DNA from 3 places in the Gordonia sp. 852002-51296_SCH5728562-b genome. Region 3 is predicted to be linked to each of the others. Evidence: riboswitches for the same ligand, from Rfam matches in the RefSeq annotation. Region 3 holds a riboswitch; each other region holds the start of a gene.
What was found. A riboswitch is a leader RNA that binds a small molecule or an ion and turns the genes downstream of it on or off. The one in region 3 is predicted to bind thiamine pyrophosphate.
Positions count from the first base shown of each region.

Region 1: linked by a shared signal. The riboswitch ahead of thiC (phosphomethylpyrimidine synthase ThiC) and the one ahead of A5766_RS19645 (3-oxoacyl-ACP reductase) in region 3 are both predicted to bind thiamine pyrophosphate.
Region 2: linked by a shared signal. The riboswitch ahead of A5766_RS17740 (FAD-dependent oxidoreductase) and the one ahead of A5766_RS19645 (3-oxoacyl-ACP reductase) in region 3 are both predicted to bind thiamine pyrophosphate.

Region 1 covers NZ_LZMI01000091.1:1,437-8,952, forward strand. The annotation lists gene A5766_RS16345 (ribonuclease domain-containing protein) at 1-279, shown strand, start outside; gene A5766_RS16350 (barstar family protein) at 290-829, shown strand; gene A5766_RS16355 (GlsB/YeaQ/YmgE family stress response membrane protein) at 991-1,293, shown strand; gene A5766_RS16360 (GNAT family N-acetyltransferase) at 1,336-1,683, opposite strand; TPP riboswitch at 2,018-2,128, shown strand; gene thiC (phosphomethylpyrimidine synthase ThiC) at 2,122-3,822, shown strand; gene thiD (bifunctional hydroxymethylpyrimidine kinase/phosphomethylpyrimidine kinase) at 3,819-4,682, shown strand; gene A5766_RS16375 (HAD-IIA family hydrolase) at 4,769-5,575, shown strand; gene A5766_RS16380 (SHOCT domain-containing protein) at 5,678-6,064, opposite strand; gene A5766_RS16385 (LLM class flavin-dependent oxidoreductase) at 6,224-7,261, shown strand; gene egtD (L-histidine N(alpha)-methyltransferase) at 7,415-7,516, opposite strand, start outside.
Region 2 covers NZ_LZMI01000104.1:668-8,183, reverse strand. The annotation lists gene A5766_RS17770 (serine/threonine-protein kinase) at 1-1,019, opposite strand, end outside; gene A5766_RS17765 (glutamate ABC transporter substrate-binding protein) at 1,031-2,032, opposite strand; gene A5766_RS17760 (hypothetical protein) at 2,029-3,471, opposite strand; gene A5766_RS17755 (NUDIX hydrolase) at 3,701-4,180, shown strand; gene A5766_RS17750 (hypothetical protein) at 4,208-4,591, opposite strand; gene thiE (thiamine phosphate synthase) at 4,902-5,612, opposite strand; TPP riboswitch at 5,686-5,797, shown strand; gene A5766_RS17740 (FAD-dependent oxidoreductase) at 5,794-6,915, shown strand; gene thiS (sulfur carrier protein ThiS) at 6,912-7,109, shown strand; gene A5766_RS17730 (thiazole synthase) at 7,111-7,516, shown strand, end outside.
Region 3 covers NZ_LZMI01000115.1:9,253-16,768, reverse strand. The annotation lists gene A5766_RS19655 (GNAT family N-acetyltransferase) at 1-117, opposite strand, end outside; gene A5766_RS19650 (hypothetical protein) at 381-590, opposite strand; gene A5766_RS19645 (3-oxoacyl-ACP reductase) at 614-1,387, opposite strand; TPP riboswitch at 1,381-1,477, opposite strand; gene A5766_RS19640 (oxidoreductase) at 1,735-2,325, shown strand; gene A5766_RS19635 (hypothetical protein) at 2,722-3,126, opposite strand; gene A5766_RS19630 (hypothetical protein) at 3,132-3,560, opposite strand; gene A5766_RS19625 (hypothetical protein) at 4,002-4,202, opposite strand; gene A5766_RS19620 (hypothetical protein) at 4,199-5,260, opposite strand; gene A5766_RS19615 (hypothetical protein) at 5,267-5,500, opposite strand; gene A5766_RS19610 (DUF3631 domain-containing protein) at 5,790-7,106, opposite strand; gene A5766_RS19605 (bifunctional DNA primase/polymerase) at 7,106-7,516, opposite strand, start outside.

The sequences.
Region 1 (7,516 bases), on a different contig from region 3:
CAGGTGACCAAGACGCTGTCGCTCATCGACGCCGGTAAGTGGCCGCCAGACGACGCGTCGGGGACCAAGGGCGGGACCAACTTCGGGAACTTCGAGGGTCGGCTGCCGAAGAAGACGTCCTCGGGTAAGCGGATCACCTACACCGAGTGGGACGTCAACCGTCGCGAAGCGGGAAGAAGCCGCGATGCGGAACGTATCGTGACGGGAAGCGACGGTTCCGCCTGGTATACCTCCGACCACTACAACACCTTCGTCCAGATCCGAGGCCCCAACCGATGAGCCAACTCCGATGACCTCAGGCGCGGGAGGCGACAGCATCTCCGACACCGGCATTCCCCTGGCGCGTTTCCTCGACGCCGCGTCCCGGAAGGGGCCCGCCGTCGGACTCTGGGTGGGCAGCCGACCACCGAGCGCGCCGTCGTCGTACGAGTACCGCGAGGTGACCGGCCGAACGATGACCACCGTCAATGGTCTCTACGAAACCTATGCGCGCGCATGGGATTTCCCCGACTACTTCGGACACAATGCCGATGCGTTCGACGAGTGCATGCGCGAACTCGACGACTCCGCCGGCCCCACCGACAGTCCCGCGGGGTACCTGACCGATATCGTCGACGCCGACCGCCTGCTCGCCACCGACCGCGAGGCCTTCGACTGGTTCGCGACGTCGCAGCTCCGCTTCCGCGACCACTATCGCGACGTCGCCGTGCCGCACAGAACCTTTGCGACGCTGCTCGAAACCTCGGCAGATCGACGACGCGAGCTGATCACCCGTTGGCGTCGTGCGGGAGTCACCGTCGTCACCGTCGGCGACGACCGTCGACTCTGAGGTAAACCACCCAGAGACAACCGACGCTGAGGCAGCCCACCCTGAGACAAACGACCCACTACAGCGCATGTGGCCGAATGCTTGTTGCACCGTGCCGCACAGGGTTACGTTGACATCACCCCTGCAGACAGACGGGGAACCCACGACGTAGGGAGTCGATCATGACCATTCTCGCCGCTACCGAGGTACTCGCACGATCGACGACGACGACAAGCGTCGGCTGGATCGGCTACATCATCATCGGCGCCATTGCCGGATGGATCGCCGGAAAGATCGTCAAGGGCGGCGGATCAGGAATCCTGATGAACATCGTCATCGGCATCGTCGGTGCACTGATCGGCGGATTCCTGCTCAGCTTCTTCGTCGACACAGCGTCCGGCGGTTGGTGGTTCACACTCTTCACCGCTGTTCTCGGCGCAGTGATCCTGCTGTGGATCGTCGGGTTGGTACAGAGCAGGCGCTGAGTTCATTCGGGCCGGGCCTGTCGGGGCAGGCCCGGCTCGCTCTCAGGCGGGAGCGAGCGGAACAACCCCGGGATGTCCGTCGAGATAGTGCTTGGTGAACGTGCACACCGGGCGCAAGCGGGCGCCCTGGGCCTTGGCATAACTGATCACGCTGCGCGTCAGGCCGGTACCGAGGCCGTGACCGGTGTATTCGTCGTAGAGCACCGTGTGGAGAACGGTCAGCGTTGTCTCGCCGTCGACCGTCTCGCTGGAGTATCCGAGAACGCCGACGAGGTCGCCCGCCACCCATAGCTCAAATCTGTCGCGGGTGGGGTTGTGCACGACCTGCGCTATCTGCTGCAGGATCGATCGGGCCGACTGGGTCGGCCGCTGGTGATACTTCCGGTGCATGGCTCGTCCATCCCCTCTTCAGGCTCGTTCGCAGCGTCTACACAGCTCACTGAGCGCTGCGTCCGGTTCCCCTCCGGGCACGACGGTGTGTGATCGCAGTCACATCGTAACCTGCGGAAGCGTAGCTTCAAGGGCTTTGAGACGAGACCACCGGTATCGAGACGGATTCATCGCAAACGTTCGCCCGCGGTTCACCCGCGCGTGACGTGACGTGACGTCGACGACGCGCGCATGCGACACTACGACGCACCGCGTTCGACGGCCCGGCGGTAGGGCTTACGCCCGGCTTCCTGACGCATCGGCAGCAAGCCAGTACAGTGAACTGCGCACACAACCGAATCAACGCGGGGGCTCTCACGTAACCGAGGGCTGAGATGGCGGCAGGCGGCCGCTGACCGCATGAACCTGTCCGGGTAATGCCGGCGTAGGGAGAATCTCATGGGCACACGTGTATCCGGCGGCAGCAATTCCGCGTACAAGGTCGACTCCGACATCCTGACCACGGGACCGATCGAGGGCAGCACCAAGCACTACGTCGACGTCGACGGGCTCCGAGTTCCGCAGCGACGCATCAACCTCACCAACGGTGAGCACCTCGATGTCTACGACACCTCGGGTCCCTACACCGACTCCACCGCGGTGATCGACGTCGAGGCAGGCCTTGCCCGTACCCGCGACGAGTGGCACCGTCCCGACCCCGTCGACGGAGCGTCGACCCAACTCGCTTGGGCACGAGCCGGACTCGTCACCGACGAGATGCGTTTCATCGCCGCACGCGAGAACGTCGACGTCGAACTCGTGCGCAGTGAGGTCGCTGCCGGACGCGCGGTGATCCCGGCCAACCACCGCCATCCCGAGTCCGAACCGATGATCATCGGCAAGGCGTTCGCGGTGAAAATCAATGCGAATATCGGCAATTCGGCGGTGACCAGTTCCATCGCGGAAGAGGTCGAGAAGATGGTGTGGGCGACACGCTGGGGCGCCGACACCATCATGGATCTGTCCACCGGCGACGACATCCACCTCACCCGCGAGTGGATCATGCGCAATTCCCCTGTCCCCGTTGGCACGGTCCCGATCTACCAGGCGCTGGAGAAGGTCAAGGGCGATCCCACCAAGCTGACGTGGGAGATGTACCGCGACACCGTGATCGAGCAGGCCGAGCAGGGCGTCGACTACATGACGGTGCACGCGGGCGTGCTGCTGCGCTACGTACCCCTGACGGCTCGCCGGGTAACCGGAATCGTCTCGCGCGGCGGGTCGATCATGGCTGCGTGGTGCCTCGCCCACCACGAAGAGTCGTTCCTGTACACGCATTTCGACGAGCTGTGCGAGATCTTCGCGCGCTACGACATCACCTTCTCACTCGGCGACGGGCTGCGTCCGGGCTCGATCGCCGACGCCAACGACGAGGCACAGTTCGCCGAACTGCGCACGCTCGGTGAGTTGACCCGCATCGCGAAATCCCATGGCGTGCAGGTGATGATCGAGGGCCCCGGCCATATCCCGATGCACAAGATCGTCGAGAATGTGCGCCTCGAAGAGGAGTTGTGCGAGGAGGCGCCGTTCTACACCCTCGGCCCACTCGCCACCGACATCGCGCCCGCATACGACCACATCACCTCGGCGATCGGTGCGGCGATGATCGCGCAAGCCGGGACAGCCATGCTCTGCTACGTCACGCCGAAGGAACACCTCGGCCTTCCCGACCGCGACGACGTGAAGGTCGGTGTGATCACCTACAAGATCGCGGCCCACTCTGCCGATCTGGCCAAAGGCCACCCGCGAGCACAGGAACGCGACGACGCATTGAGCAAGGCGCGCTTCGAGTTTCGCTGGACAGACCAGTTCAACCTCGCACTCGACCCCGACACGGCACGCGAGTACCACGACGAAACCCTGCCCGCGGAGCCCGCCAAGACGGCTCACTTCTGCTCGATGTGCGGCCCGAAGTTCTGCTCGATGCGTATCTCGGCCGACGTACGGGCGTACGCAGAGGAGCACAATCTGGTGACAGCAGAAGACATCGACCGACGAATCGAGCAGGAGATGGCAGCGAAGTCCGCCGAGTTCGCCGACGCCGGCAACCGCGTCTACCTGCCGATCGATGCGACATCGGGAGCCGCAAGCAGATCATGACGACACCACTGTTGCCCACCACCGAACCGGGGGCCACACCCGTCCGGGTGATGACCATCGCGGGTTCGGACTCCGGTGGCGGCGCCGGAATCCAAGCGGACATGCGAACTTTCGCGTTGCTCGGACTACACGGACTCGTCGCGGTCACCGCGGTGACGGTGCAGAACTCGGTGGGCGTCAGCGGCTTTCAGGAGATCGATCCGGAGATCGTCTCGGCGCAGATCCGCAGTGTCGTCACCGATATCGGGACGAGTGCCGTCAAGACCGGCATGCTGGCGTCGGGACCGATCATCGACGCCGTCGCCGACGCCTGCGCGGAACGCGGTATCGGCCGTGGCGGCGACACCCCGCTCGTCGTCGACCCGGTCTGTGCGTCGATGCACGGCGATCAGCTGCTCGCCGACGATGCGCTGGACGTGTTGCGGCGCAGACTTTTTCCTCTCGCCACGGTCGTCACACCCAACCTCGACGAGGTGCGACTGCTGACGGGCATCGAGGTCGTCGACGCTGCGTCGCAGCGCAAGGCAGCCGTCGAATTGCACGGGTTGGGTCCGCAGTGGGCACTGGTCAAAGGTGGCCACCTGCGTTCGAGTTCGCTCAGTCCCGACCTGCTGTACGACGGCACCGACTTCCTCGAATTCGCGACCGCTCGCGTCGACACGCCGCACGATCACGGCGCGGGCGACACGCTTGCAGCTGCGATCGCGTGCGCTCTCGCGCACGGATATGCCTTGCCGGACGCCATCGATTTCGCGAAGCAGTGGGTTACCCGCGGCCTGCGCTCGGCCTATCCTCTCGGAGCCGGACACGGCCCTGTCAATCCGCTGTGGCGTGTCGACAACGACGTCCGACGTGCGTGAACGGGAATCGTCTGAGAGGTAGCGGACCAATAACAGTCCGCTACATCTCGCGATAAACGTCCCGAAGCTCACCGTAGGGTGAGGCCATGGGCTGGACGTTTCTCATGGACATGGACGGCGTGTTGACGAACGAGGATCACCTCGTTCCCGGCGCAGACGATTTCATCGCGGAATTACGCAACAACGACATTCCTTTTTCGGTTCTCACCAACAACTCGATCCGCACGGCACGCGACCAGCACGCTCGGTTGCTGCAGATCGGCCTCGACATTCCGGAGGAATCGATCTGGACTTCGGGAATGGCGACGGCGGACTTTCTCGCGTCACAGGATCAGGGCGACACCGCGTTCGTCATCGGCGAATCTGGGCTGACCACTCCCCTGTACGAGAAGGGTTTTGTGACGACGGAGACCAATCCCGACTACGTGGTGCTCGGCGAGACGCGCATGTACTCGTTCGAGGCGATCACCAGCGCGATCCGCATGATCGAGCGCGGTTCGAAGTTCATCGCCACCAACCCCGACGTGACGGGACCGTCGCACGACGGCTCGATCCCGGCGACCGGAGCCGTGGCCGCGATGATCTCCAAGGCGACCGGACGCGAGCCGTACTACGTGGGCAAGCCCAATCCGATCATGATGCGATCGGCACTTCGACGCCTCGGCTCACATTCGGAGAACACCCTGATGATCGGCGACCGCATGGACACCGACATCATCGCGGGCCTCGAATCGGGAATGCGCACGATCCTGGTGCTCAGCGGAATCTCCACCCGGGAGTCCGTCGAGAAGTATCCCTACCGCCCCACACTCATCCTGGATTCGGTCAACGACCTCGTCGGCCACACCGACGATCCCTTCGGCGACGCGGTCACGCCGGACTCGTCGACGTAACCCTGCCGACCGTCGCACACTGCACCGTGATGAATGCGAAAGTGCCCGCCCCGAATTCGGGGCGGGCACTTTCGCGTGTTGTCGAAATTCAGCTCGATGCCGTCAGCTCGAGGCCAGTGCCTTCGATTTGAGGTACTCGAACTCCTCGGGAGTGATGGCGCCCGAATCGAGGAGCGCCTTTGCATCCGCGATCTGTTGTGCGGGCGAGGTGCCTGCGACGTCACGGATGTAGCTGTCGGATTCCTTCTTGTACTCGGCAGCCGCGGCCTGCGCGCGCTCCTGCATACCCTTGCCCTTGGCGAGCAGATACACGATCGCCGTGATGTACGGGAAAATGATCAGGCAGATGACCCACGCAGCCTTCGCCCACCCCGAAGACTTATGGTCACGGAAAAGGTCGGCGATGATGTTCCACAACACGATCAGGTAGGCGACGAACGCAAAGATCACGACCATCGTCCACAAGAAGTTCCAGAAGCCTTCCCACATTTCGGTTTCTCCTAGCTCGGCGGGAAACGGCCTTATTGGCCGTGGATGACGCTACAGGTAATCGCGGACGCTGTACGTGCGAGCTTGCGGATTCATCAAGTCCACAAAATGGTTTCTCAGCATCCGGAACCATTCGGCTGGTCGGGCATGATGAGACATATGACCATCGAACTCGGCCTCGACACGTTCGGCGACGTGACAGTCGACGACTCCGGCGACACCATCTCCTACGCGCAGACGATCCGCAACGTACTCGACCAAGCCGTGCTCGCCGATTCCGTCGGCGTCGACTTCTTGGGAGTCGGCGAACACCACCGCGACGACTACGCGGTCTCGGCGCCCGACGTCGTCCTGGGCGCGATCGCCGCGCGCACCGAGCGGATGCAACTCGGTTCTGCCGTCACCGTGCTGAGCTCCGACGACCCGATCCGCGTGTTCGAACGCTTCTCGACGGTCGACGCGATCTCGTCCGGGCGCGCCGAGGTCATCCTCGGCCGCGGCTCCTTCACCGAATCGTTCCCGCTGTTCGGGTTCGAACTCGATCAGTACGAGGAGTTGTTCACCGAGAAGCTGTCACTGTTCGCCAAGCTGCGCACGGGTGAGCCGGTGACCTGGGAAGGCGCGCTGCGCCCACCGCTGCGCGACCAGACGGTGTATCCGAAGCTGGAGAATCCACCGCTCCCGACATGGATTGCCGTGGGCGGCAGCCCCGAGTCCGTGGTCCGCGCGGCGAGTTACGGACTGCCGCTGATGCTCGCGATCATCGGCGGCGACCCGCTTCGTTTCGCGCCGTACGTCGATCTCTACCGTCGCGCCCTCGAACAACTCGACAAGCCCACCGACCTCCCCGTCGGCGTCCACTCCCCCGGCCATATCGCCGAGACCGACGAGCAGGCGCGCGACGAACTCTGGCCGCACTACCGGGTCACCGTCGGGCGCATCGGTGCCGAGCGCGGCTGGCCACCACCGACCCGCATCGAGTTCGACCAGTCGACGGGACCCGCCGGTTCGCTCTACGTCGGATCTCCGGAAACCGTTGCTCAGAAGATCGCTCGCACCGCGAAGGCGCTGGGCCTGAGCCGGTTCGACCTCAAATACTCGCACGGCACGCTCCCCCACTCCGCACTCATGCGCAGCGTCGAACTCTATGGGACACAGGTGATCCCGCGCGTCCGCGAGCTGCTCGCCGAGTCCTGAGCGCGCCCTGCCCGCTGTGCGCTCGAGACAGCCGACTGGGCGCTCGAGACGGTCGACTGTGCGCCCTACACCGCCGACTGGGCGCTCGAGACGGTCGACTGTGCGCTCTATACCGCCGACCGTGCGCGCCCAGTTGCGGTGCGCCCCAACGCGTCAGCGGCGGCTCAGTGTGACCTGGAAGTCGCCGGCAGGGTCGGACCAGGTCTCCGCGACCGGCAGCCCGGCGTCGGACAGCTCGGCGGCGAGTTGCTCCGG
Region 2 (7,516 bases), on a different contig from region 3:
ACCATGATGTTGTCGGGTTTGACGTCGTTGTAGACCAGCCCGACCGAATGCAGATACCCGACAGCGGGAAGCACCTCGAGCATGTACGCGATGGCCTGTTCGACGGTCAGCAGGTGGTCGGAGCCGGCTCCGTTGCCCTCATCACCCTCGCCGGTGATCTGCTTGAGTGTTCGGCCGCCGATGTACTCCATCACGATGTAGCCGAACCGCTCGCCGAAGTCGGTGACGTGCTCGACGAAGTTGTAGATCTTAACGATGCCGGGATGGTTCACCGAGGCGAGGAACTGTCGCTCGGCCAGAGCGACCTGCTGTGCTTCGGAGTCCGACGAGTTGAGCAGACCCTTGAGGACGACGGGTCGGTCGGAGACGTTGCGGTCGATCGCGAGGTAGATCCAGCCGAGTCCACCGTGGGCGATGGCGCCGGCGATCTCGTACTGGCCCGCGACGAGCATGCCCTTCGCGAGTCCCGGAACGAACGAATAGCGCGCACCACAGTGGGGACACTCCCCGGTCAGTGCGCCTGCACCGGCTCCCGACGAGCGGCCGACGGGGCGTCCGCAGCGCCAGCAGTTGCGCTTGCCCTCGGCGATGACCGGAGAATCGAGCACCGCGTCCTGCGGCTCGGTGTCGGTGACCTTGGGCAGTTCGACGAGCCCCGAGCCGAGTCGACGGTCGTGCACTCGCGGCCGACGACGCGGCACGAGTCTGCGCGTCTGCCCGACCGAGACCAGCGCTTCGTTGGGATCGAGTGCACGTGCAGGAGTGACCGGACCCGTCGACTCGTCGCGCATCCCGATGCTCGGAGTCGCCTGCGTCGCAGCGAAATCCGCCCGCTGCGTGCCGACGTCGAGGGCCGCCAGATCGGCACGCTGGGTCCCGACGTCGAGGTCGGCGAGATCGGCACGTTGGGTTCCGACGTCGAGATCGGCACGGTCGGCGCTGCCGTTGGTCGCGTCGGTGGTGGCGTCACGCTCGACTTCCGCGGCCGGCGTTGCGCTGTGCTTGTCACTTCGTGGCATCTCGCGTCGCCTCAATCGCGGTACGTGGGTTGGGGCGGTCCGTATCCGGGCCCGAGGATGGACAGCCACTTGTCGTACATCTCCTGCCACCGGCCGGACGCGCGAATCTCGGCGATGGTGCCGTTGACGAAGCGCACCATGTCGTCGTGTCCGACGGGCATGCCGACTCCGTAGTTCTCCTGACCGAGGCTCGGCCCGACGACCTGTGCCCACGGATCCTGAGTCGCCAGACCGGCAAGAACAGCGTCGTCGGTGCTCACGGCGTCGACCTGTGACTGCTGCAGCATGACAAGGCAATCGGCCCAGGTCGTGGTGGTGACCATCTTCGCATGGGGTTCGATCTGCTGCATGCGGCCGATCGACGTGGTGCCCCGCGCCGCGCACACCCGCTTGTCGGCGAGTTGTTCCGGCCCGGTGATACCTGATCCGCGTAGCGACAGAATGCGTTGGGATGCAACGTAATACGGCGACGAGAAGCTGATCTCGCGTAGGCGATCGCACGTGATGCTCATCGTCTTCACGACGACGTCGACCTCTTGATTGCGCAGGGCGTCCATGCGCTCGCCCGAACTCAGTACCCGGAACTCGATGCGGTTGGGGTCGTTGAAGATCGCGCGGGAGATCTCGTGTGCGAGGTCGACGTCGAATCCCTGGATATCGCCCGTGATCGGGTCGCGGAAACTGAACAGGTTGGAACCGATGTCGGTGCCGACGATCAGTCTGCCGCGACGGAAGATCGCGTCCATGGTGCTGCCCGGCGGCATCTGCGCGGGTTGAGGTTGTTCTGCCGCCGGCCGCAAGCTCTGCGTCGCGTCACACGACGACGAGTTCGGTGGCGCTTCCTTGGCGACGTCGAAGTTCGCCCCGAGCGGCTCGGGTGTCTGCGCGGTCGCACTCGGTCCCGGCGACTCGGGTGCCGGAAAGCTGAGGCACCCCGCAAGCAGCACGACGCCCAGCGCGATCGCGACGAACGCGATCACTGTCCTCGCCGAGGCTCTGGTGCGCGCTGTCATCGGTACTCCCGGATACGCGGGATCATCCCCAGGATCAGCGCGACGGTCGCGAAGATCGACAACGCGAGAATGCCGTTTCCGGTGAAGCCCAAAACCCGCTGCGCGGTGTTGATGTCGTCGCGGAACGACGTCCGTGTGGTCGTGATCGCGTTCACCAGGGCGGAGTCGACGGCGTTGTAGCTGGTCTCGGAGCTTTGCGGCGACGAACCAACGGTCATGGCCCGCGCCTGCGTGAAGTCTCCGGAGGTCATCGCGTCACGCACCTGCGCGTCGGTCTTCTTCCATTGGTCGAGCGCGGCACGCAGCGACGTGATCTGGTCGCTGCTCAACGACCCCGACGACCCGCCGTCTCTGTCGAGGGTGTCCAACACCATGCCGATCCGGGTGGTCGCCTGCTCGAACGTGTCCTGCAGGCCGGACTGATCGCCGCGTCGTAGTAGCGACAGGGTCTCGGCCGAACGTGCCTGCTGGGTGAGGATGCGGGCCTCGGTCAGTTCACGCAGCGGCGTCGCGCCGTCGTCCTTGGCGGAACTGGTTGCCGCCACCGACAGCAGCCCCGACGTGAGCAGCCAGATCAGTCCACCGATGATCGCGACCAGTGCTGCCACGATCCCGACGTTGAAGCGGCGTCGGGTGCGTCGTGCCAGGTAGCGCGATGTCCCGATCAGCATGATCGCCAGGATCAGCAGCGCGGCGTACACCCCCCACGGCGGCGTTGTCAGTGCACTCTGCGGATCGGCAATGGCAAGCGAGCGACGCTCGTATACCCGCTGCGCCGCGGGCAGAATCCGGTCCTGCATGAGCGCCGACGCCTGACCGAGATACGCCGATCCGACCGGATTACCCAACCGATTGTTGGTGCGCGCGGTCTCGACCAATCCGCTGTAGACGGGGATGGTCGTGGTGAGAACCTCGAGGTCGGAATTCAGTGCCCTGGCTTCCGCAGTCGCATCCGCGCCGGGACCGGTGTCGCTACCCGCGGTCACCAGCAGTGACGACGACGCCGTCGCCAACGCGTCGGAGTATCGCTGCCGCAGCTGCGGGTTCTCGGGCCCGCCGGAGATGAACGCCGAGTTGGCCGCGGCGTCGGCGATCGAGAGCGAACTGTAGAGAACCTGAGCCGCCTCCGACAACGGTTCGGAGCGGTCGATGATCGTCTGCAACTGGTGAGTGCGGTTGTTCAGCGTCGTCGACGCATACCATCCGGTTCCGAGTGCGGTGACCGCGACGACGAAGCACACCAGGATCAGCTTCCCGGGTGTCGTCTTGGCATAGTGCCGCACGGAGGAGAACGGTGATTGCGCTGCCGCACGTGCCGACGCGACCAATTCACGTCGATCGCTGAGTACCTCGCGAAGCGGGGGTGACGTCGTGGCCGGGCGTACGGTCCGCCCTGCGCGGGTCAGCACAGCCCGCACGGGGGATGCATCGCCGGTCACCGTCTCACTCCCCTCTGCATCGGTCTGTAGCGAGTGTTACCTGCTCTCTCTGGGTATGTCGCACGCCACGTCGAGTCCGTTTCCACCCTAGTCCGCGACGCCCATGGTGCGGGGGTGCAGCGAGTGCGAGTCGGGGTGAGCGAGTGTCACCGCGATCGGAGTTCACCTAAGTTGGAGGCACGGGGCTTTCGGAGAGCATTCCAGGGTGCGGGGACGAGCAGGAGGCGCAGTGCGCGGCGACGGTGACGGTTGGGTTCTCGACGACGGTGCGAGGTACTGGGGGCTGCATGGCGCGGCAGGATTGCTGCTGCGGGCGCCGCTTCCCGACGGTGAGATCGGGATACTTCTCCAACACCGCGCGGCATGGTCGCATCAGGGTGGCACCTGGGGTCTGCCCGGCGGCGCACGCGACTCGCACGAGAGTGCCGTCGACACCGCGATCCGCGAAGCGGGCGAGGAAGCGGGCATCGCCCCCGACGATGTGTCCGTGGTGGCCGCGCTGGTCACGCACCGGACGGTCGGCGGCTGGACCTACACGACGGTGATCGCCGACGCGCAACACCCGGTCATCACCACGGCCAACGGAGAATCAGCGGAACTGCGGTGGGTACCCGAGGCGCATGTGGCGACGCTGCCACTGCATCCCGCCTTCGGCAGCGCGTGGCCGGGACTTCGTGAGCGCATCGCGACGCTGGACTCCACGAATTGAACTCAGGAGTCTGAGAGATCCGGGGTTTCAGGAGTACAGGTCGCTGCCCGCGAGCAGCCGGTTGGCCCCCGCGATGAGTGCGTTGATGTTCGCGTCGGCAGTGGTGTCGCCGTCGCCCGTCGCCCAGCACTGCCGACGATCGTGTTCGCACAGCAGGAACGAGACGTTTCGATCATCGAGTCGACGCTGGTGCAGCCGAACGATCTGAACAGAAACTCCCAGGTCGTGGAGGATTGAGGTCATCGCGCCGACCGGTCCGGCCGCCGTCGCGGTCATCGACATGATCCGGTCGTCGTAGGCGATGGTTGCTCGGCATTCGACCATGTCGCCGGGTGCTGGGGCGACGGTCCACGACCCGAGTCGGATCGCACCGTTGGTTGTGTACTCGTCGACGAATTGCTGCCAGGTCATGCCGGCTGCCTCCTGACGGATTCCGTTGGGGAGTGCATGGCCGGTCCGCTGCCAGAGAGGATCTGCGCCATTGCTGTCACAGCATGGTGCAGAAAAGTGAAGGTTGTGCATCGCTGAAGGTCATTTCGGTCGAAGATTCGATGACCGACGAGCGCACGACGACCCCGCAGCGGGGGGTCGGTCGAAGCTAGACCCCGCTGCGGCGAACTACGAGGAGGCTCGGTGCGCACAACATGGTGACGTTCACTTTATCGCTGCGCACCCCAGGTGACGCAAGTGGGTTTCGCCTGCGTGTACTCCCAGGGGCGTGTCAGGTGAGTCCGGCTCGCAACTGAGAGGCTGCGGCAGACGGGTCCGACGCCGACGTGATCGCACGCACGACGACAATCCGCCGCGCGCCGGCCTCGGTGACCTGCGGGAGTCGTTCGGCGTCGACGCCGCCGATCGCAAACCACGGCTTGCGGCGGTGCGGGTTCTCGGCGGATTCGTTCGCCGCGACGTCACGCACCAGGTCGAGACCGGGTGCCGGACGCCCCGGCTTGGTCGGCGTGGGCCAGCACGGGCCGACACAGAAATAGTCGACGTCGGGGTCGGCTTCGGCCGCGGCGGCCTGATCGACATCGTGGGTCGACTTACCGACGAGCACATTCTTGCCGACGATCCGACGCGCCGCGGCAGGCGGAAGGTCATCCTGACCCACATGCAGGACGTCGGCCCCGGCGAGCGTCGCGATGTCGGCGCGGTCGTTGACGGCGAGCAGGGCACCGCGCGACTGAGTGATCTCGCGCAGCACGGCGAGGATCTCCAATTCCTCACGCGCCTCGAGTGCTCCGAAGCGGTTTTCGCCCGCAGATCCCTTGTCGCGCAACTGCACGATGTCGACGCCGCCTGCGAGCGCAGCGTCGACGAACTCGGCCAGGTCGCCGCGTTCGCGTCGGGCGTCGGTGCAGAGATAGAGGGTCGCGGACTCCAGTCGCTTGGCGCGTGCGTGGTGGGCGGTCACGATCGCCAGCGTAGCCATGCGTGCTGTGGCGGAAGCAGGGGCAAGGGGGGAAGCAGGGGTCAGGGGGAAGCAGGCGCAGCAGTAAGGTGGATTCGACAGACACGGGAGCCCGCGGATCGGCGGGCTGAGAGTGCGGGACGCCCCCGCTGACCGTCGTACCTGATCCGGGTCATGCCGGCGAAGGAAGGATCTCGAGAAGTTGACTGTTGCAATCGACACCCCCGACCTCGCTGTCGTCGGCGGCGGAGTCATCGGACTGACCAGCGCACTCGCAGCGGCGGACGCGGGCATGCGAGTGGTGGTTTACGACGCCGGACCTCAGCAGCGGGCCTCACACGTCGCGGGCGGCATGCTCGGCTCGCTCGGCGAGGGGCTGCCGGGCGAGGAAGCGCTGCTTGCCGCGACGTCGACATCGGTCGCGCAGTGGCCGTCGCTGCTGGCACGCCTCGGCGACGACGCCGTAGAGGGTTCCGGTGTAGAAGACACCCGTGAGACGATCGCGACGGCTGCCGACTCCCTGTTCGTTGCGACGACGGCAACCGATCTCGAAGACCTCACGCGTCTGGCCGAAAAGGTCTGGGCGCCGGCGCTGGGTGCCGGGCGTGAGATCCGAGCGATCGGCCCCGCGGCCATCCGCGAGTTGGAGGGCGCGCTGACCTCGAGACTGCGCGGCGGGTTCGTCGCACTGGGCGAGGGTGCCGTCGACAATCGCCTGCTGCTCGCCCGGCTCCGCGGTGCACTGCGGGATGCCGGCGCGCACCTGCGGAACGACACGATCACCGACCTCGACGACGTCGCGGGTCGGCAGGTGCTGCTGGCGGCCGGGGCCGGCGTGCCGCAGCTCTGGTGCGGCGCGCGCATACACGTCGCGAAGGGCGAGATCCTGCGGTTGTCTCGCACACGCTGGTCGGTGCCGCCACCGAGTCACGTCGTGCGTGCCAGAGTCGACGGCCGCACGGTGTACCTGGTGCCCCGGGCGGACGGAATCGTCGTCGGCGCAACACAATACGAATCCGACGAGCCGGGCGCAGAGGTTGCGGGCGTTCGCGACCTGCTCGACGATGCGCTCACGGTGATGCCGGGACTCGCGAGCTACACACTCGCCGAAGTCGGTGTGGGATATCGCCCGTGCTCGGCAGACGGGCTGCCGCTGATCCGTCGTATCGACGAGCGAGTGGTGGTTGCGGCGGGGCATGGCCGCAACGGGATCGTCCTCGCGCCATACACCGCGCAGCGGGTCCTGGAACTGTTGCAGCACAACGATGTTCAGCAAGAAGTCAGTCGCGAAGATGACGTGTACGGATACGAGGAGGCACGGTGAGTTTCACTGTGAACGGAGAGCGTCACGAGTGGGACGCGCAGCCGACCGTCGACGCGCTCGTCCGAGGTCTCGGACTGCCCGACCGTGGCGTCGCGGTCGCTGTCGACGGGGCAGTGGTACCGCGTGGACGATGGGACACGGTTGTTCCGCCCGACGCCGTCATCGAAGTCGTCACGGCTGTGCAGGGTGGTTGAGATGGTTTCAGCAGCAACCGACACGTCGACACAGGATTCGGGCGGACTGCGAATTGCCGACCGCTGCTTCGGTTCCCGACTCATCATGGGTACCGGTGGTGCGGCGAACCTCGCGGTACTCGAGCGGGCACTCGTCGCCTCGGGCACCGAACTGACGACCGTCGCGATGAGACGGATCGACGCGGGATCGACGACCGGGGTGCTGGATCTGTTGCGGCGCTTGAAGATCGACGTGCTACCCAACACCGCCGGGTGTCACACCGCTGCGGAGGCGGTGCTGACGGCGCAACTCGCCCGCGAAGCCGTCGAAACGTCGTGGGTGAAACTCGAGGTGGTCGCCGACGACCGCACGTTGCTACCCGACCCCATCGAACTCGTCGACGCCGCACGACGACTCGTGGACGACG
Region 3 (7,516 bases):
GATGAAACCCGCGATGTCGTCGGGCGACGAGTGTGGCGGGCAGGCCAGGGGGAAGGTGGCGGCAGCTACCTCGGCGACGTCGGCGGCGAGCGAGGGGTCGACCACGACGTCGACGATGAACCTGTCCTGGGAATGTTGTTCGGGTGCAGCTTCGGCGGTGATTGGGCCGGTCGGATCGAGTGGCACAGACAGCGCTATTTCTTTCCGCAGGAGCAGTTGGCGCCGCACGAGCAGTCGGGTCCGCAGGTGCAGTCGGGGTTGTCGCAGCCGGGTGTCATATCAGCAGTCATGCATACGATTCTACGACCGCCGCTAAGGCGTCGGAGGGCGATCGGAAGGCCTTGGCCACGACGAACCCTCGGATTGACGAACCGTTGGATTCACCCCAGCGAGAGTCGCCACGAGCCCGCGTAGATCTCGCGTAGTTCGGTCACCTCATACGGCATAGCGCCCTGGCCCTCGGTGGTGATGGCGTTGACGATGAGCATGCCGTCGGTGATCTCCCACTTGTACTGGTCGCCGTCGAAGGCGGCTTCGCGGCCTGATGCGTCGACGACGGTGAAACTGCCCGGGCGATAGTCGATGTTCATGCTCGCAGTATGCCTGTCAACGCTCAGTCCTTGACGAGGCCGCCGTCGACGACAAGGTTCTGTCCGGTAACGGCACGCGACCACGGTGAGAGGAAAAACAGTGTCGCGTCGGCGAATTCCTCGGGAGTCGTGACCGATCGCAGGGGAGTGGACGCGGCGATGGCATCGAAGATCTCGGGAGGTGTCGCGGCGCTGGCGTCGGTGGTGCGTAGGAGTCCGCCGGAGACCATGTTGACTGTGATGTTGTCCGGGCCGAGATCGGCGGCGAGCGTGCGAGTGAGCGCGAGGAGAGCAGCCTTGGCTGCTGTGTAGTCGTGATACGGGACAACGGGATTCTGCACGAGGTTGGTGCCGATGTTGACGATGCGTCCTGTACCGGCTTCTCGCATACCCGGAAGGGTCGCCTGCACGACTGTCAATGCGCCGCCGACGATTCCGCGGAACTGGTCGTCGAGTTCTGCCGTGGTGATGGTGTCGGCCGTTGAGCGGGCGTCGCCGTTGAACGAATAGTCGGGGAGGGCGTTGTTCACCACCGCCGTGATCGGGGTGCCGAAATGCGTTGTCGCAGCGTCGATCATTGCCTGCACCGCGCCGGGATCGGTCACGTCGGCTTCGACGGCGACGGCTCGGTCGCCGAGCTCTGCCACCAGCGCAGCTGCCGTGTCGGCGCTGCGTCGATAGTTGACGACCACGCGGGCACCCTCACGGGCCGCGGCGCGTGCGATCGCTGCGCCCAGTCCGCGGCCCGCGCCGGTGATCAGTACGACGTGCTCGGAAAGAGATGGCGCTGCAGCCATTTTCGGACCATCCCTTCGCCAGTGCTAACTGGAGCAGGTTCTGCGGGTGTGATCTCAGCCGACCTCGTGTCGGCACCCCGTGTCAGTTGTGGCAATCAGATCGCACTCGGGTGGCGAACGCAAGCACGACGCACGCACCGCAGAGAACTCGTAGCGTAAAGACGTGCGAGTTCTTTTGTGGGGTGGTACCCACGTCCACGTCAGCGACCATCTCGCTGCTCTCGACGCACATCCCGCCGTAGGGATGGTCGACGTCATGTCCGCTGACCAGGCACCTCACTCTCTCGCCTCCGTCGACGCGGTGATCTTGGACGGAAACACCACTGCTCACCTGCGGCAGGCGCGAGGTGGCGAGTGCGAACGTCGCATGCTTCATCGAAAAGCCGCTGGGATGCACTGAGGACGAAGCTCTGGTCGTCGCGGCAACGCTGCGTGACGTGCCGGCGGCGACAGGCTTCTTCTTGCACCACGTGCCTGCCGTCGCGCGCTTCCTGGAGCTCCTTGCCGCGCCTCCTGTTCATGCGTCGTTCACATTCGGCCACGACGGCAGGCGTCGTGGCGTGTTCGACGGCGACGCGTCGTGGATGGTCGATCCCCGCAGCGGAGGATCGGGATCGTTTGTCGATCTCGGGATACACCTGACTCACCTCATTGATCTCATCTGGCCGAACACGGGAGTGGAGGTGATTGACACTGAGTTCTATTCAGCCACTGATGGATTGAGTGACAGCGGTGGGCGCGCCTTCCTGCATATCGGAGCGGCGAAGGTCCAAGTCGAGGTGTCCGCGGAAGTCGCATTGGGATTCCATGTGGCGGCGCGTGACGATGTCGGTCGCCTCTATCGGGTCGACGACGGGACTCTGCGGGTGGACGACGACCTCCTCGTCGAGGCATCCGGCCCAGACGCCCGAACGGCGTTGCTCAGTTTCCTTGATTAGCTCGCGGGCCGGCCGAATGGTTTGCGCCCCGCGTCTCTGGATGAGGCAGTCATTGCGCAACGTAGTGTCGAGGCCATCCGGAGGGGGTAGATCGGCTGTTGCGTGGGATCCTCGGGGGCATTTTTGTACCCCTGCATCCCACACAACCGGACCCAGGCGCGAAACGAAAAGATCCCGCTGCGAACAGCGGGATCTCATGGTGCGCGATACTGGGATTGAACCAGTGACCTCTTCCGTGTCAGTTTTCGCATCTCGACGTTTGCGAGAAACCGGCACAAACCGGCGCCAACTCAGAAACACCGATTGAACTGCATATATGCCGTTGTGTCGAACCGTTGCCGGACTGCGAGAAACCGGGGTGAACCGGAGTGTGTGCGTGCACAGTGCGTGCACAGATCAGATGCCGCGTCGGGTCTCGTCCCACCGGCGGAACGATTGCATCGACCACGCGCCGGTCGGTGCGCCGTTGCTCCGCACGAACCGGGCCAGGCCGTTGTCGGCCAGCCATGTCCGATACGCCTCCGCGTGCGCCTCCTGCGCCAGCTTCGTGCGCCAGTGGGAATCGACGGCCAACGTGTGCCCTACGGCGCGCTCCCGGTCGACCTCGTCGACGCTCAGGCCGTAGGCGAGCGAACAGTGCCTCTCGTCGGTCTCGTCCGGGCGCAACGGCACGACGGCCAGCCACACGCGCGCGAATGACGACGGACGCTGCTCGGCAGGTACGTCGGCGAAGGTCAGTTCGTCGGGACTCTTGGTGGCCGTCGAGGTCGACGACAGTCGTGGTCCCGTGCTCTTGCGCACCACGTCTACTGCCTCCGCTTCCGGGGTGTGCGTGCGGGCTTGCGCACCGCTGCCGGGGTGTCGTCGGTTCCGGTGCGGTACTGGCCGCGTGTGGCGAACGGTGCGACGCCGCCACGGTTGGCCGGTTGGTCCGACGCGGCGTCCTCGATGCGCTTGTCGAGGAGGACGGTCAGCTTCGCGGCTAGTTCGACCTCTCCGCGCAACGCGGGTAGGCCGGGGTGCGGTTTGCTCGTGCCGCGTTCGGTGGTCAGCATCGGGCCGTCGGCGTCGATCTGGGCCTCGATCCGCGCGGCCAGGTCGGTGGCCTTCACCAGGCGTTCGAGCAGCGCGAGGTCGGTCACGTCGAGTTCTAGACCCTCGTCGGCTGCCCACGAGAGATAGAACGCGCGTATGGCGTCGCCGGTGGTCCCGGTTGCTCGTTTCTTGGGTGGCATGTCGTGGTTCTCCTGTCGTCCCCGGCGGTGATGTCCGGGTGAGGACAGAATACCGCCGGTGTGTGTGAATACCGTTGTGTCGCAATTGTTTCGGTTGGCGTCAACCGTGCGGGTCTACTCTCAGCCGTACCCTCAGTGCGCCAGCGCGCCACGTAATGCGTTGCGCGGGTGTAGGTTTCGACCTAGTCGACGTCGAGAACGGCCGTCAGCGTGGCCCTCAGAGGGTCTAAATGCCCTGGTCAGGACCGGTTTCGAGTGCCTTTAACCTTTGGCCTCGTTCGGGAGGACAGGACGCGGCGGGGCTCTGGCCGATCGACCCCCGGAGGGGTGCCACCCCCCTATCTCACCCCGCCGCGGACCGCCGACAGCACTCAGCCCCGACACCACGCCAGCGCGTAGTAATCGGGGCTGAGTTGGCCGCTGACGGCCGTTCGTGCGAGGTCAGGTCAGATACCGGCCGAAACCTCTGTCGTCGTGTCGCGGCGCACGAGGCTTGTCCCCACTGGACCCCTGATCAGCCACCGTGCCGTGTCCACGCGTTGCGCGCTCGTCGGTTGCCTCCTGCGCCGTGTGCGGCCGGTCCCGCATGTCTCGATCGAGGTAGCGGCCGAATGACCGATCGTAGGTGTCCTCGTTCGTCATGCCGACACCTCATCGCTCACGACACCACGAGGCACCGGCCGGTCGCCAGCATCAAGCCGGACATACCAGCGCAGCACCTCGTGTGCGGTACGGCCTGCGAGCCACGAGGGTGCAGACCCCTGCCACTGTGCAGACCCCTGGGTGCGCTCCTCTGCCTGTATCCCGTTGGCACGCTGCCGATCGACCTCCGACAGCCACTCACCCGATCGCATACGAGGAGGCGGCACCACGCACACGGACCCCTGCCTATCGACCATCAGACCCCTGTTGAGGGCAGCAGCGCACCACTGCCTGACGGCCTGCACCCGCTCCCAGCGCACGACAGCGGCACGCCAGAGCCGCAGCGCGGCCAGCGCGCCGTCGTCGCCAGCATCAACCAACTGTCCCGCGTCGGCGTCCACGTCGAGCCCCGCCAGCGTCAGCCGCTCCGCTGCCTGCACCGCGTCCGTGAGCGACCCCTGCGCCTCGTCGATCACGAGCGCGTGGATTGAGTCGAGGGCGCCGGTCACGGCCTCCTGCGCGTCGGACACCGCGCGGTCGTCGATCGCGGTGCGCAGCCGCTTGCCGATCAGTCGACGGTCCTCGACGACGCGCTCGTGGGTATCCCACCGGATGATCGGATCGAGCAGCGCGGGCACACGCTCCTTCTTCGTGGCAGCGGACCACGCCGCCGACAGGTACTCGTCGATCTGCGCGTCGAGCGCGTCTCCGTGCGCCTCGTCGGCAAGCGCGCGTTCCTCCTCGATCACGCGTGACATCGTCCGCGTGCGCGCTGCCTCGATCCGGTCGAAACGCAGGAGGTCAATCACGGCCTGCCCTATGGCCCCCTGAGCGGTGAGGTCGGGCACCGGCGGATGACTACCGACCGGCGGCGAAGGCTCCGGTGCAACCGACGTCGTCGAGGCCATCAGCCGATCCCCAGCCTGGGCCATGACGCGCTTGTTGTGCTCCTCGACCTGTCGACGGCTCGGCCTGCTCATCTCCGCGTTGCGGCCCCTGCGCCGCTCCTCCTCGGCGTAGGCCTGCGCGCTCGGCGGCGTACTCAGAATGTCGGTCATATCCCCTCATCTCTCCCCGGCCGGTCGGCCGGTGGTCTGTGTTCGCTCGTAGTCGGCGACCCGTTCCGCGTATGCCTCGTCGGTGTCCGACGGCCAGCGGTAGAGCGGGTGCCATGTGGTGCCGGGCGTCGGGTCGGTCAGCATCCGCGTCACGTACTCGTCGAACTCCTGTCGGCGCCGGTCGATCGCGTTCTCTCGTGCCTTGCTTCGGGGTCCGGTGCCCGATGTCGATGCGGTCATGCGCTCGTGTGCTCCCGTCCATTGGCTGAGACGGCGGTACCGGCGGTACTGCCGGTACTTCGCAGGTCAGAGGGGGTGAAATTGGTACCGGGTAGGTACCGGGTACCCGGTACCCGCGTCTTGCCGGTACCTACCCGATCGGGGTCGGGTACCGGGTCAGTACCGGTCGGGTACCGGGTAATTTCGCCAGCCCGGTACCACGCCAGCGGCGCTCTGACCAGCGGATACACCACGCGGGTACCGGGGGTACCGCTAGTACCGCCTATGACGAGGACGGGCGCGGAGACGGTCACGACGCCGTCTCCTCGTCGTCGGGGTCGACACCGGGCACATCGCGGATGTCGTAGTCGAGTCTGAGCAGCGGCCGACGTCCGCTCCGGTCGGTTCGGACAACGCTCGTCCGCTTCGGTTCGGGCACGCTGCGCGACTCCTCGTCGGGTGCGTCGCCGTCCTCGACGTAGCGCGCAAACGCATCGAACAGACCGCCATCGCCATACCGCCGGTAGCCGCGCACTTTCTTGCCGTCGACCTTGAATTGCTTCGGCTCGACATCGAACGGACGCAGCAACCGCGCCAGCACGGCCGGTTCGAGGTCACCCCGCGACGGAGGCCACGGCGACGCGTCCTTCATGTCCTTGATCGCGGTGATGAGCGTCGGTGTCGCGATGTCGTCGAGCTTGAACGTCGCCATAATCTCGTGAATCGCGGTCAGCATCTCGACCCCCAGCGACGGGCCGTCGGCTGACTTCGCGAACACGAACGCAGCGCACGCCTCACGGGCACGTGTGGGCCACTGCCCACCGACCGCGTCGGCCACAGCCACCAACGGCTCCCAGACCTCGGCTGGTCGATCCTCGACGCCGTCGGGCAGCACCGGGCGCGCGGTTGCCAGCGCATCGGTGACCGTCGACTCCGACCACACGCGCAGTGAGGCGCGCATCGACCCGGCCTCAGCCTCAGCGTCCCGACGCCGGTAACGCGCCAGCGGTTCGGTGGCCGCGATGCGTTTGCGCATCCGGAAGTGGATCGACCGTGACCGCACTGCGTCGGGGACGTTGGTCGTCAGCCCGGCCAGCGCCATCGGCGCGAACGCGGACAGTTCGACCACCTCGAAGTCGGCACCTTGACCGACACAACGCGGCACCTTCGCACCCCGCTTGTACCCGGCGTTGATCACGGCCGTGATGTCCTCGGTCCCTGCCGCTTTCGCATAGACCGTGTCGACCTCGTCGATCAGGATTGTTCGCTGTCCGGCGTCGATCGACCGGATCAACGCGGCCGGGGACGCAGAAAACGAATTGAGCGGCCAGCACACGAGGTGTTCGAGCAATTCGAGCACGCGACTCTTACCCGAACCGGGCACCGCACTGTCGAGGAACAGACGCGGCGTCGTGTCGAACGATTCGACCACCCACGAGTGCATCACCCACAGCGTCGCGGCCACGTAGCAGTGCTCACCGGGCAGCACACAATACCGGCGCAGGTAGACTTCGATCGCGTCAGCAACCTTGTGCATATCCTTGCGCGGCTTGCGCTTTCGCTCCTGCGGAGGCTTGCCCACAAGCTCCTCGGTCACCTTGCGTGCGACCTCGTCAGCGTCAGCCATCAGGCCACCCCCTCACGGTCAGCGAGGATGTGGGCCACCGCACCGGCCAGCGCATCGCGAATCTCGTACATGGCCTCCTCAGGCGTGCGGACACCGGGCAGACCGACGCGCTCACGCCGGGTCATCTCGTCGAGGAACTTCGCGGTGACCTTGCCGATAGCGACCTGGGCGCCGGGGTGGCCCTCGTCGGCCAGACGCAGACAGCGCCAGATCGCATCGCGCATCGTGTCGTGGGCGTGTTCACGCATCGTTCCCAGATCGCGGACCGCTGTGCGCATCGCGGCCGACGGCCGTCCGCTGCCGTGGCGATACAGCCACAGCGCAACCTCATCATTGGCCGGTCGGCCGACGCGTCCGCTCGTACGGCGACGTGACGCCGTCAGTGCAGCGACCGCGTCCGGCGGTAACTC